2 regions of the Enterobacter sp. SCRI0065 genome follow, and region 1 is predicted to be linked to the other one. Evidence: predicted binding sites of a transcription regulator. Region 1 holds the regulator's gene; the other holds the start of a gene.
What was found. The regulator PurR, encoded in region 1, represses purine synthesis genes. The targets are predictions, from matches to a motif close to CANGCAAACGTTTGCNTG.

Region 1 (7,397 bases):
CGTACCGGCTTTGATTGCAGCGGTCTGGTTTATTACGCTTATAAAGATCTGGTTAAATTCCGAATCCCTCGCACCGCAAATGAAATGTACCACTTGCGCGATGCCGCCTCAGTCAACCGTGGTGAGCTGGAAAGCGGCGATCTGGTCTTCTTCCGTACGCAGGGTCGCGGCACTGCCGATCACGTTGGCGTTTATGTCGGCAACGGAAAATTCATCCAGTCCCCGCGTAGTGGACAAGATATCCAGATTACCTCTCTCAGCGAAGATTACTGGGTTCGCCATTACGTTGGTGCCCGCCGCGTGATGACCCCTAAAACCATTCGCTAATCCCTGCCCTGCCGCACTGTCGGCAGGGTAAGTTCCTCTTTTGCATGCCCTTTCAATTTGCTACTCTACCCTTGCATTTTATATGGTTATTAATGCGCCAAATATAATAAGGAGAGAAGCAATGTCGTTCGAATTACCTGCATTACCGTATGCAAAAGACGCCCTGGCCCCGCACATTTCGGCGGAGACCCTGGAATACCATTACGGCAAACATCATCAGACGTATGTCACTAATCTAAACAACCTGATCAAAGACACCGATTTCCAGGGCAAAACGCTGGAAGAGATCGTACGTACTTCAGAGGCGGGCATTTTTAATAACGCCGCTCAGGTGTGGAACCATACGTTTTACTGGCACTGCCTGGCACCAAATGCCGGTGGCGAACCCACTGGCGAACTGGCGACAGCCATTAACGCAGCATTTGGCAGCTTTGCTGATTTTAAAGCGAAGTTTACCGACGCGGCGATTAAGAACTTTGGTTCTGGCTGGACGTGGCTGGTGAAAGAAGCTGATGGCAAACTGGCTATCGTTTCGACTTCAAACGCGGGCACCCCGCTCACCACCACTGCTACACCGCTGATGACCGTTGATGTGTGGGAACACGCTTATTACATCGACTACCGTAACGCACGCCCTAACTACCTTGAGCACTTCTGGGCTCTGGTAAACTGGGAATTTGTGGCGAAAAACTTCGCGGCATAAAAAGACACGCAGAAGGTTAACCCTTCTGCGTTTTTTAATCACTCCGTCGCACAGGCTGGTTCCGGCTGTTTACGACCGGACAGTACAACCAACAGTAAACCGAGTGCGGCGATAATCGCCCCCATCACCGGCACAAAGCTATACCCCAGCCCGCCAGAAATCACGGCGCCACCCGCCGCTGCACCCAAAGCATTACCCAGGTTAAACGCCCCAATATTGACTGAGGAAGAAAGCCCCGGCGCTTCGTGTGCTACGCGCATCACGCGCATCTGTAATGGCGGGACAACGGCAAACGTCGCAGCGCCCCATATGACCATCGCAATCGCAGCACCAAACTCATTTCGCGCCAGCCAAGGAATGGCGATCATGATGACGATAAGCAAGGTCAGAAAACCTTTCAGCGTACCGCTAACAGAACGGTCTGCCAGCTTGCCACCCAAATAGTTGCCAATTGAAAAACCGACGCCAATCAGCACCAGCATTCCCGTGACAAAGGCCGGCGTCGCATGCGTAATGTCATGCAGAACAGGCGAGATGTAGGTGTACAGAGTGAACATGGCGCCCGCACCCAGTACCGTGGTCAGCAACGCGGACAACACCTGAGGACGAAGCAAAACCGACAGCTCTTTACGCACGTCAGGACGCTCACCGGCTCCTCCTTTAGGCAGAGAGAAGAACAGTGCCACCATCGCCACCACGCCCAGCAGGGCTGTCGCCATGAAAGACATTCGCCAGCCAATGGTCTCACCCATCCATGTTGCTGCCGGCACGCCACCAATATTCGCGATCGTCAGGCCCATAAACATGGTTGCGACCGCACTGGCCTGCTTATGTTTAGGCACCACGCTTGCGGCCACGACCGAACCCAGACCAAAGAATGCACCATGGTTCAGGCTGGTCAAAATGCGCGACAGCATCAGCGTGGTGTAGTCCGGTGAGAGCGCAGAGAGCACATTTCCCAGCGTGAAAATAGCCATCAAGAAGATCAGCGCGTTGCGACGCCCACGATGCGAAAGCAGCAGCGTCATCAATGGCGCACCAATCATTACGCCAATGGCATAAGCGCTGATAAGCATACCCGCGGCAGGAATAGAAACATCCACACCTTTGGCAATTACCGGCAGCAGTCCCATAGGGGAAAATTCAGTGGTGCCGATGCCAAAAGCGCCAATCGCCAGGGACAACAGAGGAAAGTTGATTTTCATTCATTAACTCCGGATGCCGTGTCTTTACGCGACACAGAACAAATATGCCGAAAGCATGACATCAATCACAAAAAATAAGAAGTTAACAAAATAGCAAAAGATTATTGCAGAGGGAGTAACAATGGCGGGGAGAAAGCGAGGGAGAACGCTCTCCCCCGTTTGAATCAGTGCAGTATTGCCGTAAAGCTTGCCGCAACAATCAAAGCCAGCACGATGAAAGTGGTGGTTAGCGAAAACTTAAGATCGGTATTCATCAATTTTTCTCCTTTTAATCCCCACATGAAAAGTGAGCTTGCTCATTTTTACACAGTTTATCCCAAAAATCTTCCTGGATTTAGACTGATAAGTGTTTTTACGCTTCCCCTTTTCATCAAGATAAGACAAAATTCCACGCTAAATTTATAAGCGTACCGGCCACTGACCCCCTCCTGACGTCCTGTGTCGTTTTCCCGGCGTATCGCAATTCACTTTGCGAGATAAGGGTGAGAGAAGGCAAACGTTTACCTCTCAATTTTTCAGGAGCTTAGGATATGGTCTGGAGTGACAGCTAATGGCAACGATTAAAGATGTAGCGAAACGCGCAAACGTTTCCACTACAACCGTATCACATGTAATTAACAAAACTCGTTTTGTAGCAGAAGAGACGCGCAACGCCGTTTGGGCAGCGATTAAAGAGCTGCACTACTCTCCTAGCGCCGTGGCGCGCAGCCTTAAGGTCAACCACACCAAATCAATTGGTTTGCTGGCGACCAGTAGCGAAGCGGCCTATTTTGCCGAGATAATCGAAGCAGTAGAGAAAAACTGCTTCCAGAAGGGCTATACCTTGATTCTGGGTAATGCCTGGAATAGTCAGGAAAAACAACGGGCTTACTTGTCCATGATGGCGCAAAAACGCGTAGACGGTTTGCTGGTTATGTGTTCCGAATATCCTGAATCCGTACTCTCGATGCTCGAAGAGTACCGTCATATCCCGATGGTCGTCATGGACTGGGGTGATACGCGCGCTGATTTCACCGATTCCGTCAACGACAACGCTTTTGAAGGCGGATATATGGCGGGTCGCTACCTGATTGAACGCGGCCATCGCGAAATCGGCGTTATTCCGGGTCCGCTTGAGCGCAACACCGGTGCCGGTCGTCTGGCGGGCTTCATGAAGGCGATGGAAGAAGCATTGATCGCCGTTCCAGAAAACTGGATCGTTCAGGGCGATTTTGAACCAGAATCGGGTTATCGCGCCATGCAGCAAATCGTCTCCCAACCGCATCGCCCTACTGCCGTATTCTGCGGCGGCGATATCATGGCGATGGGTGCGCTTTGCGCCGCTGACGAGCTGGGACTGCGTGTGCCGCAGGATATTTCAGTGATCGGGTATGATAACGTGCGCAACGCTCGTTTCTTTACCCCGGCGTTGACCACCATTCATCAGCCAAAAGATTCGCTGGGTGAAACGGCGTTCAATATGTTGATGGACAGAATCGTCAGCAAACGCGAAGAGTCGCAGTCCATCGAAGTGCATCCGCGCCTGATTGAACGCCGCTCGGTCGCCGATGGTCCATTCCGCGACTACCGCCGCTAATCTTTTCTGCGGGGCCGGTTATTCCGGCTCCCGCAGCCATTCCTTGTTTAGCGTTTCACTATCCCCCAGATAATCCAGCAGCCAGGCGAGCGCAGGCGACATGTCGTTTTGCTGCCAGGTCAGGCAACACGCCGCATCCGGGAAGGGGTTCTCCAGCGTCAACGCCACCCATTGTCCGTTGTCTATTCGCGGTTGGGCAAAATGTACAGGCACCATACCCACGCACAATCCCGCTGAGAGGCAGGTTGCCGATGACTCCCAGTCAGGCGCAACGACGCGTCGCTGATTGTCCAGCAGCCAGGTGATACGCTTTGGCAGTGAGCGGGAGGTATCCTCAAGCACCAGCGAAGGCCAGTTGCGCAACGTATCGTCGCTCAATGGCCCAGCCATCGTGGCCAAAGGATGGTGGCTCGCCACTACGCAGGTCCAGCTCAACGTGCCCATATCGCGAAACGTATAACGTCCCCCGACGGGGATGGCCTGGGTCGCCCCGATGGCCATTTCGACTCGCCCATCCGATAGCGCATCCCACACCCCGTTAAAAACTTCCTGGGAAACACGCAGCTCCACGTCTGAGAAATGCCGATAGAAATCGACAATCATCTGTCGGGTACGTTCAGGCTTAACAATATTATCCACAGCAATAGAAAGATGCCCGCGCCAGCCGTTGGCAATCTGCTGGCACTGCTCACGGGTGATCATCATTTTTTTGATAACAGATCGGCCTTCCTTTAAAAACCATGCCCCGGCAGGCGTCAGAACGACATCGCGATGACGTCGTTCAAACAGTGTCACCGCCAGCCATTCCTCAAGCTGGCGCACGGTATAACTGATCGCTGACGGGACGCGATGCAACTCCTGCGCCGCACTGCTAAAGCTGCCGTTACGCGCGACGGCATCGACCACTTCAAGGGAATATTCAGACCACATTTTCTGCCTACAAATATTTTGAATGCACCAGACAAATATTAGCGTTTCACAAGGGGGATTGCACTCCCTACACTCTGCGCCAAAGAACACCTGCCCTGATTAGGAAAAAAATAATGCAACCTGGAAAAGGATTTATGGTCTGGCTCGCTGGCTTAAGCGTGCTGGGCTTTTTAGCGACCGATATGTACCTCCCCGCCTTCGCAGCGATGCAGGCAGATTTACAGACGCCTGCCGCTGCCATTAGTGCCAGCCTGAGCTTGTTCCTGGCAGGCTTTGCGTTTGCCCAACTTCTGTGGGGGCCGCTCTCCGATCGCTATGGCCGAAAGCCAATTTTGCTGCTGGGTCTGACCATTTTTGCCCTGAGCAGTTTAGGCATGTTGTGGGTCCGTGACGCAACCTGGCTGCTGGTGCTGCGCTTCATTCAGGCCTTTGGCGTATGCGCAGCCGCAGTGACCTGGCAGGCGCTGGTAACCGATTACTATCCGGCTTCGCGCGTGAACCGAATCTTTGCCACCATCATGCCGCTGGTTGGCCTTTCACCCGCCCTTGCGCCGCTGCTGGGCAGCTGGATCCTGGTCCACTTTGACTGGCAGGCGATCTTCGCCACGCTGTTTATTATTACCCTGATCTTGATGATTCCGGCGTTCTCGCTAAAACCGGCTCAGCCGAAAGTCGCCGACCCCGAGGAATCGCGCGTCACCTTTATGTCGCTGCTGCGCTCACGCGACTATCGCGGTAATGTGCTGATTTATGCCGCCTGCTCAGCGAGCTTCTTTGCCTGGCTCACCGGTTCACCGTTTATCTTGCACGATATGGGCTACAGCCCTGCGGTTATTGGTCTGAGCTACGTTCCGCAAACCATCGCTTTTTTGGTGGGTGGCTATGGCTGTCGCGCGGCGCTGCAAAAATGGCAGGGACAACAAATGCTACCGTGGCTACTGGTACTTTATGCATTGAGCGTGGTTGCGACCTTTGCCGTTGGTTTTATTCCCCATGTTGCCCTGGCAGAGATTCTTATTCCCTTCTGCATTATGGCCGTCGCAAACGGTGCCATTTATCCTATCGTGGTTGCCCAGGCTTTACGTCCGTTCCCGCACGCAACCGGTAGAGCCGCCGCCCTGCAAAATACCCTGCAACTGGGCCTGTGCTTCCTGGCAAGTTTGATTGTCTCGGCTCTCATTGCCACTCCACTGATGACCACCACCAGCGTGATGCTGGTTACCGTGGCGCTGGCAGCGCTGGGTTATCGCCTGCAATCCACCGTAAAAAAGCAAAGTGATGACGGTACACAACCAGAATCATCGCAGGCATAGTGGCGCACGCAATTATGTGAAAAACCGGTGATTAGGATGCTAACAATTTTCAGTTGAATGACAGATTTTTGAGGCTTATACTAAATTCGGTTCATATAAATACGATAAATATTATGTGTTAACGGGAGCCGGAGTGCTCCCGTTTTACCATGGATGGATTTTCGGCAAGGGTTTTCTCCCTTCCTCTGTTCTACGTCGGATACTAGCCTCGCGGGTAATCCCGTGAGATTTCTCACAAACCATAAAAAGCGGCTACGCTGTTTGAAGGTTCTGATCACATCAGGTGATGGAGAAGCTATGAGTTCATCGTGTATAGAAGAAGTCAGCATTCGGGACGATAATTGGTCACGAATCGTCAGTGAATTATTGAGTCGAGCAGGCGTCACCATTAACGGTCCTGCCCCTTCGGATATCCAGGTAAAACACCCCGATTTTTTTAAGCGCGTTTTACAGGAAGGTTCCCTGGGGCTGGGAGAAAGCTACATGGATGGCTGGTGGGAATGCGAGCAGTTGGATGTTTTTTTCAACACCGTTCTGCGCGCCGGGCTTGAAAATCAACTGCCCCGGCATCTCAAAGATACGCTGCGTATCGCCTCCGCTCGCCTGTTAAATCTGCAAAGTAAAAAGCGTGCCTGGATTGTTGGCAAGGAACATTACGACCTGGGTAACGATCTTTTCACGCGCATGCTTGACCCGTTAATGCAATATTCCTGCGCCTACTGGAAAGAGGCCTCCACACTTGAAGAGGCGCAGCAGGCCAAACTGCGTCTGATTTGCGAAAAGCTTCAATTGCAGCCCGGTATGCGCGTACTGGACATTGGTTGCGGTTGGGGTGGGCTGGCCTGGTTTATGGCTAAAAATTACGGCGTTGGCGTGGTGGGCGTGACGATTTCAGCCGAGCAACAGAAGATGGCGCAAGAGCGCTGCGAAGGGCTGGATGTGACCATTCTTCTGCAAGACTATCGCGACCTGCATGACCAGTTCGATCGTATTGTATCGGTCGGAATGTTCGAGCACGTGGGGCCGAAAAACTACAATACCTATTTCAACGTTGCAGACCGCAACCTCAAGCCCGACGGGGTTTTCCTGCTGCACACCATAGGTTCCAAAAAAACCGACCATACCGTCGATCCGTGGATCAACAAATACATCTTCCCGAACGGTTGTTTACCGTCAGTGCGCCAGATCGCGAAGGCCAGCGAGCCGCATTTCGTGATGGAAGACTGGCATAACTTTGGTGCAGATTACGATACGACGCTGATGGCATGGCATGCTCGCTTTCAGACTGCCTGGCCTGAGATTGCCGACAACTATTCTGAGCGTTTTAAAAGAATGTTTAGTTA
Region 2 (7,397 bases), on a different contig from region 1:
CGGAACTGCTCGCCGAGCAGCACGCTAACAACTTCCGCAGCTGGTTCGAACCGCTGGGCATTGAAGTCGGCTGGCTTGCCGGTAAGCAAAAAGGCAAAGCGCGTCTTGCCCAGCAGGACGCCATTGCCAGCGGCCAGGTGCAAATGGTGGTCGGTACGCACGCCATCTTCCAGGAACAGGTCCAGTTTAATGGCCTGGCATTAGTTATCATCGATGAACAACACCGTTTTGGCGTACACCAGCGCCTGGCGCTGCGTGAAAAAGGCCAGCAACAGGGTTTTCATCCGCACCAGTTGATCATGACCGCAACGCCGATCCCACGCACGCTGGCGATGACCGCCTATGCCGATCTGGATACTTCTACGATTGATGAACTGCCGCCAGGCCGCACGCCTGTTACCACGGTCGCCATTCCGGACACCCGCCGCAGCGAGATTATCGAGCGCGTGCGCAATGCCAGCACTAACGAAAATCGCCAGGCCTATTGGGTCTGTACGCTGATTGAAGAGTCGGACCTGCTGGAAGCACAGGCCGCAGAAGCCACGTGGGAAGAGCTCAAGCTGGCCCTGCCGGAGCTGAACGTCGGGCTGGTACACGGCCGCATGAAGCCTGCTGAAAAACAGGCGGTGATGCAGTCCTTCAAGCAGGGCGAGCTGCATCTGCTGGTCGCCACCACGGTAATTGAAGTGGGCGTAGACGTTCCTAATGCCAGCCTGATGATTATCGAAAACCCAGAACGATTGGGTCTTGCGCAACTCCACCAGCTGCGCGGCCGCGTCGGACGTGGATCGGTGGCCTCCCACTGCGTGCTGCTGTTTAAATCCCCGCTTTCCAAAACCGCACAAATGCGTTTGCAGGTACTGCGCGACAGCAACGACGGCTTTGTCATTGCACAAAAAGATTTGGAGATTCGTGGGCCGGGCGAGCTGCTGGGCACGCGACAAACGGGGAATGCCGAGTTCAAAGTGGCCGACTTAATGCGCGATCAGGCCATGATCCCCGAAGTTCAACGCCTTGCCCGCCACATTCATGAACGCTACCCAGAACAGGCAACAGCGTTAATTGAACGCTGGATGCCGGAAACCGAACGCTATTCCAACGCCTGATCCTCAGGCAAAGATTGGCAACATCAAATAGAGTTTAATCACCAGCGCATTGACGATGTCGATGAAGAACGCGCCAACCATCGGCACCACCAGAAACGCGATATGTGAAGGACCAAAACGCTCGGTAATAGCCTGCATATTCGCGATAGCCGTTGGAGTTGCCCCCAGACCAAAACCGCAATGCCCCGCTGCCAGCACCGCCGCATCGTAATCTTTTCCCATCACACGCCAGGTCACAAAGATCGCATAAAAAGCCATAAACAGCGTCTGCACGGCAAGAATCGCGAGGATAGGGAGTGCGAGCGAAGCCAGTTCCCATAGCTTAAGGCTCATCAACGCCATCGCTAAAAAGAGCGACAGGCACACGTTACCCATTACCGACACCGCGCGCTCAAAGACGCGATAGAAACCCGCCATCGACAGACCGTTGCTCAGCACAACGCCCACGAAGAGTACGCTGACAAACGTCGGCAGTTCGAACGGTGTTCCTGCCAGCCACTGCGCCAAAACCTTACCCACCGTCAGGCAAATGGCAATTAGAGCGATGGATTCAATAAGCACCAGTGAGGAGATGGTGCGCTCAGCGTCCGGTTTCTCAAACGTCGTCGGCGCCTTTTTATCGTCAGGGATCCCTTCCGGTGTGGATGAACGTTTCACCAGATAGCGGGCGACAGGTCCACCAAGCAGCCCGCCCAGCACCAGGCCAAAAGTCGCGCAGGCCATCGCCACTTCCGTGGCGCTCTCGAACCCATAGCGCTCTTCAAAAATCTTGCTCCAGGCCGCGCCCGTTCCATGACCACCCAGCAGAGTAATGGAGCCTGCCAACAGGCCCATCAGCGGATCCAGACCAAGGAGATACGACATGCCGATACCAATCGCGTTTTGCATTACCAGCAGCCCAATCACCACCGCCAGGAAAACGCCCAGTACCTTTCCCCCTGCCCGCAGGCTTGCCAGGTTAGCATTGAGGCCAATCGTCGCAAAGAAGGCCAGCATCAGCGGATCCCTTAGAGACATATCAAAATCGAACTCCAGGTCGATGCTCTTTTTCAGCACCAGCAGTGCCAGCGCCACCACCAGACCGCCCGCGACAGGCTCCGGAATGGTGTATTTCTTCAGGAGCGAGACGCCGTTGACCAGCTTGCGCCCCAGCAAAAGGACAAGCGTTGCGGCAACGAGTGTGGATAACGTATCGAGATAAATCATGCATGGCTCCTTATTACGTACGTTGACGTATTCGCCTGGGCTAATGGCGCTCTCCATGAGCTAAGGACAATAAGTCTAATAAACGTCTCGATCTGGTTATAGTCAACGTCATCAACTAAGAGCGGATTATCTGAATTATTTTCACTGGCAATCGTTTGCTTTTACCATCTGGTCAGATAAAATGCCCGCTTTTCCACCGTGGGATAGCAGCCGATGTCCGTTAACGCCATAGAGTCTCCAGATGCGCAACCGATTGCGCAGGTTCAGCATAATAGTGAATTGATTTATCGCCTTGAAGACCGACCGCCTCTGGCGCAGACGGTATTCGCTGCATCTCAGCACCTGCTGGCGATGTTTGTTGCGGTGATCACTCCAGCCCTGCTGATCTGCCAGGCGCTCGGCTTACCTGCGCAGGATACCCAGCACATCATCAGCATGTCGCTGTTCGCTTCCGGTGTCGCCTCTATAATTCAAATCAAAGCGTGGGGTCCGGTCGGTTCAGGTTTGCTGTCGATTCAGGGCACCAGCTTTAACTTTGTGGCACCGCTTATTATGGGCGGAACGGCGCTGAAAACCGGCGGGGCGGATGTCCCGACGATGATGGCGGCACTGTTCGGCACGTTGATGTTGGCAAGCTGCACCGAAATGGTTATCTCTCGCGTGCTGCACCTGGCGCGCCGGGTGATTACGCCGCTGGTCTCAGGCGTAGTGGTGATGATTATCGGCCTGTCGCTGATTCAGGTTGGCCTGACCTCCATCGGTGGCGGCTATGCGGCAATGAGCGATAACACCTTTGGCGCACCGAAAAACCTGCTGCTGGCAGGCGTGGTGCTGGCGATCATTATTCTGCTTAACCGTCAGCGCAACCCTTACCTGCGTGTAGCCTCACTGGTGATTGCGATGGCAGCCGGCTACCTGATGGCCTGGACGCTGGGCATGCTGCCGGAGAATACCGCGCCGACCAACAGCCCGCTGATCATGGTTCCTACACCGCTGTATTACGGCTTAGGCATTGACTGGAACCTGCTGTTGCCGCTGATGCTGGTCTTTATGATCACCTCGCTCGAAACCATCGGCGATATCACCGCCACCTCTGACGTGTCTGAACAGCCGGTCTCTGGCCCGATATATATGAAGCGTCTGAAGGGCGGTGTGCTGGCAAACGGTCTGAATTCGTTTGTCTCCGCGGTGTTCAACACCTTCCCGAACTCCTGTTTCGGACAGAACAACGGCGTGATTCAGTTGACTGGCGTTGCCAGCCGCTACGTAGGTTTTGTGGTGGCGCTGATGCTGATCGTGCTGGGCTTGTTCCCGGCGGTCAGCGGCTTTGTGCAGCATATTCCTGAGCCGGTGCTCGGCGGCGCTACGCTTGTGATGTTTGGTACCATCGCGGCATCCGGCGTGCGTATCGTCTCTCGCGAGCCCCTGAACCGCCGCGCGATCATGATCATCGCACTGTCACTGGCCGTGGGTCTGGGCGTATCACAGCAGCCGTTGATTTTGCAGTTTGCCCCTGACTGGGTGAAAAATCTGCTCTCCTCCGGCATCGCCGCTGGCGGTATCACGGCTATTGTTCTGAACCTCGTTTTCCCGCCTGAAAAGAACTGATTCACCTTCACGGCAGGCAATCAATGCCTGCCGTGACATCTAAATACACCATTCCCGCCTTGAGCATTGCGCATAAATCGTGCATAACTCCTTTATGTGCGTTTGACGGGATGGAAGACCATGAAATTTATTGGAAAGCTGCTCATCTGGATTTTGATTGCGGTACTTATCGCAATCCTGGCATTTTATATCCTTATTCAGACGCGCTGGGGTGCGGCGCAGGTCAGCAGCTGGATCACGGTCAACACCGATTACGAACTCAACTTTGACCTGATGGATCATCGTTTTTCATCGCCTTCCCACATCCTTCTTGAGAACGTTACTTTTGGTCGAGACGGCCAGCCAGCCACGCTCGTCGCCAAAAAGGTGGATATTGGCCTGAGCAGCCGCCAGATAACCGACCCGCTGCATATGGACACCATCACCCTGGTCGACGGTACGCTTAACCTCTCGCCGCAAACCGCACCGTTGCCCTTCCAGGCCGACCGCCTGCAGTTGAATAACATGGCATTTAATAGTCCCAATACTGAGTGGGATCTGAGCGCGCAAAAAGTGACCGGCGGCGTAAGCCCCTGGCAGCCCGAAGCAGGAAACGTACTCGGCAAAAAAGCGCAGATTCAAATGAGCGCCGGATCGCTAACGCTGAACGGTGTTCCCGCCAGCAACGTGCTCATTCAGGGTGAACTCAACGGCAAAGAAGTGGTGCTGAGCACCATCGGCGCGGACATGGCACGCGGCTCCCTCACCGGCAATGCACGACGCAATGCCGATGGTGGTTGGGTTATCGACAACATGCGCCTGAACGATATCCGTCTACAAAGCGACAAATCGCTGGCCGATTTCTTCGCACCGATCACCACGCTGCCTTCCCTGCAAATTGGTCGGCTGGACGTGACCGATGCGCGTCTGCAAGGCCCGGACTGGGCGGTGACCGATCTTGATTTAAGCCTGCGCAGCCTGACGCTGAGCAAAGGCGACTGGCAGAGCCAGGACGGACGGTTATCCATGAACGCGAGCGAGTTTATCTACGGCTCCTTGCACCTTTTCGACCCTATCTTCAACGCTGAGTTTGCCCCGCAGGGGATCGCGCTGCGCCAGTTCACCTCCCGTTGGGAAGGTGGGATGCTGCGCACGTCGGGTAACTGGCTGCGTAACGGCAAAGCGCTGGTGCTGGACGATGTCGCCGTTGCCGGGTTGGAATACACCTTACCGGAAAACTGGAAAACGCTGTGGATGGATCAACTCCCCGAATGGCTCAATGGCGTCACGCTGAAGAAATTCGGCCTGAGCCGCAACCTGGTGATCGATATCGACCCGACCTTCCCGTGGCAAATCACCTCACTGGACGGTTACGGTGCAAACCTTCAGCTTGCGAAAGACCGCCAGTGGGGCGTATGGGGCGGCAACGCAACGCTTAACGGCGCGGCAGCCACGTTCAACCGCGTGGACGTCCGCCGCCCGTCGATGGCGATTGCGGCAAACGCCTCGACGGTGAATGTGACGGAACTCAGCGCGTTTACCGAGAAGGGGATTCTGGAAGCCACAGCGACCGTATCGCAGCTGCCGCAGCGCCAGACTACCGTCAGCCTGACCGGGCGCGGCGTACCGCTTAACGTGCTACAGCAGTGGGGATGGCCCACGCTATCAATTTCTGGGGACGGCAATATTCAGCTCACCGCCAGCGGCAGCGTGCAGGAAAACGCCCCCCTAAAACCGACGGTAAACGGAAAGTTAAGTGCGGTGAATATGGATAAGCAGCAGGTACAGCAGACAATGACAGGGGGAGTGGTGTCGGTACCCTCACCCCTGCCCTCTCCCTAAAAGGGAGAGGGAGAAAACCATGAGCAAATACTTAGGGTTAGGGTGAGGGGAATCAGAGCTGGATGACCACCTCTTTCCCTTCCGCTTTCACCACCGCGCCCCACTCGCTGCCAGCATGTGAACCGCCTTTCACGCTATTCAGCGTCTGCACATTGCGCAAGCAAAGCGTCCAGTTTCGCGCTTCGCCCTCGCCTTTCACCGTGACAATATCGCCACTGCGCGTTGCCTTCAGCGTAAACGCGACCGTACCGTTGTCCGCAGGCACTTCGCAGACCGCCGTGCGGCCTTCGTCCAGGTTAAACAGCTGGAATGCCGTACCCTCGTTCCACGCATAGTCCGGTTTCTGGCTGTTGTTACCGAGCGCCAGCAGGGTGTTATCACGCACGTATACCGGCAGGCTCTGGAAGTCATGCTGCTGCTTATGCCAGCGACTGCCCTGCACTTCGTCGTTATGCCACAGATGCGTCCAGCGTCCTTCTGGCAGATAAAACTGCACGTCGCCCGCTTCGCTAAACACTGGCGCGACCATCATGGCATCGCCCAGCATGTACTGACGGTCGAGGTAATCGCACGCCGGATCGTCCGGGAACTCCAGCATCATGGCGCGCAGCATCGGCGTACCGAATTCGCGGGCCAGCGCAGCCTGACGATACAGATATGGCATCAACCGGCATTTCAGCTGGGTGAAGTAACGCACCACGTCGCAGGATTCGTCGTCGTACGCCCACGGTACACGATAGGATTTGCTGCCGTGCAGGCGGCTATGGCTTGAGAACAGCCCGAACGCGCACCAGCGTTTGTAGACATCCGCTGGCGCGGTGTTTTCGAACCCGCCGATATCGTGGCTCCAGAAGCCAAAGCCGGACAGGCCAATCGACAGCCCGCCGCGCAGGCTTTCCGCCATGGATTCGTAGTTGGCGTAGCAGTCGCCGCCCCAGTGCACCGGGAACTTCTGCGCACCGACGGACGCCGAACGGGCAAACAACACCGCTTCTTCTTCGCCCACCGTCTCTTTCATCACGTCCCACACCAGCTCGTTATAGATGTACGCGTAATGATTGTGCATCTTCTGCGGATCCGAACCGTCATGCCACACCGCATCCGTCGGGATGCGTTCGCCGAAGTCGGTTTTGAAGCAATCCACACCGATATCCACCAGGCCTTTCAGCTTGTCGGCGTACCACTTACAGGCATCGGGATTGGTGAAGTCATAAATCGCCAGTCCCGGCTGCCATTTATCCCACTGCCACACCGACCCATCCGGACGCTTCAGCAGGTAGCCTTTTTCTTTTAGCTCGTTGAATACCGGCGATTTCTGGCCGATATACGGGTTGATCCACACGCAGACCTTCAGCCCTTTGTCCTTCAGGCGGCGAATCATCCCTTCCGGATCCGGGAAGGTGACCGGATCCCACTCAAAGTCGCACCACTGGAAGGCCTTCATCCAGAAGCAGTCGAAGTGGAAGACATGCAGCGGCAGGTCGCGCTCGGCCATGCCGTCGATAAAGCTGTTTACCGTCGCTTCGTCGTAGTTGGTGGTGAACGAGGTGGTGAGCCACAGGCCGAACGACCACGCAGGTGGCAGCGCCGGGCGGCCGGTGAACCGTGTATAACGATTCAAAACATCCTTCGGCGTCGGACCGTCGATCACAAAAT

Region 2: the regulator PurR is predicted to act here: its motif matches at 2,457-2,474, upstream of AC6EMZ_RS18955 (nucleobase:cation symporter-2 family protein).

What each region holds. Positions count from the first base shown of each region.
Region 1 is NZ_JCBAJB010000001.1:1,093,086-1,100,482, reverse strand. It holds gene AC6EMZ_RS05380 (C40 family peptidase) at 1-327, shown strand, start outside; gene sodB (superoxide dismutase [Fe]) at 449-1,030, shown strand; gene AC6EMZ_RS05370 (MFS transporter) at 1,069-2,235, opposite strand; gene cydH (cytochrome bd-I oxidase subunit CydH) at 2,400-2,489, opposite strand; gene purR (HTH-type transcriptional repressor PurR) at 2,786-3,811, shown strand; gene punR (DNA-binding transcriptional activator PunR) at 3,830-4,741, opposite strand; gene punC (purine nucleoside transporter PunC) at 4,855-6,054, shown strand; gene cfa (cyclopropane fatty acyl phospholipid synthase) at 6,352-7,397, shown strand, end outside.
Region 2 is NZ_JCBAJB010000008.1:123,405-130,801, reverse strand. It holds gene recG (ATP-dependent DNA helicase RecG) at 1-1,106, shown strand, start outside; gene gltS (sodium/glutamate symporter) at 1,110-2,312, opposite strand; gene AC6EMZ_RS18955 (nucleobase:cation symporter-2 family protein) at 2,526-3,920, shown strand; gene AC6EMZ_RS18950 (AsmA family protein) at 4,041-5,741, shown strand; gene yicI (alpha-xylosidase) at 5,794-7,397, opposite strand, start outside.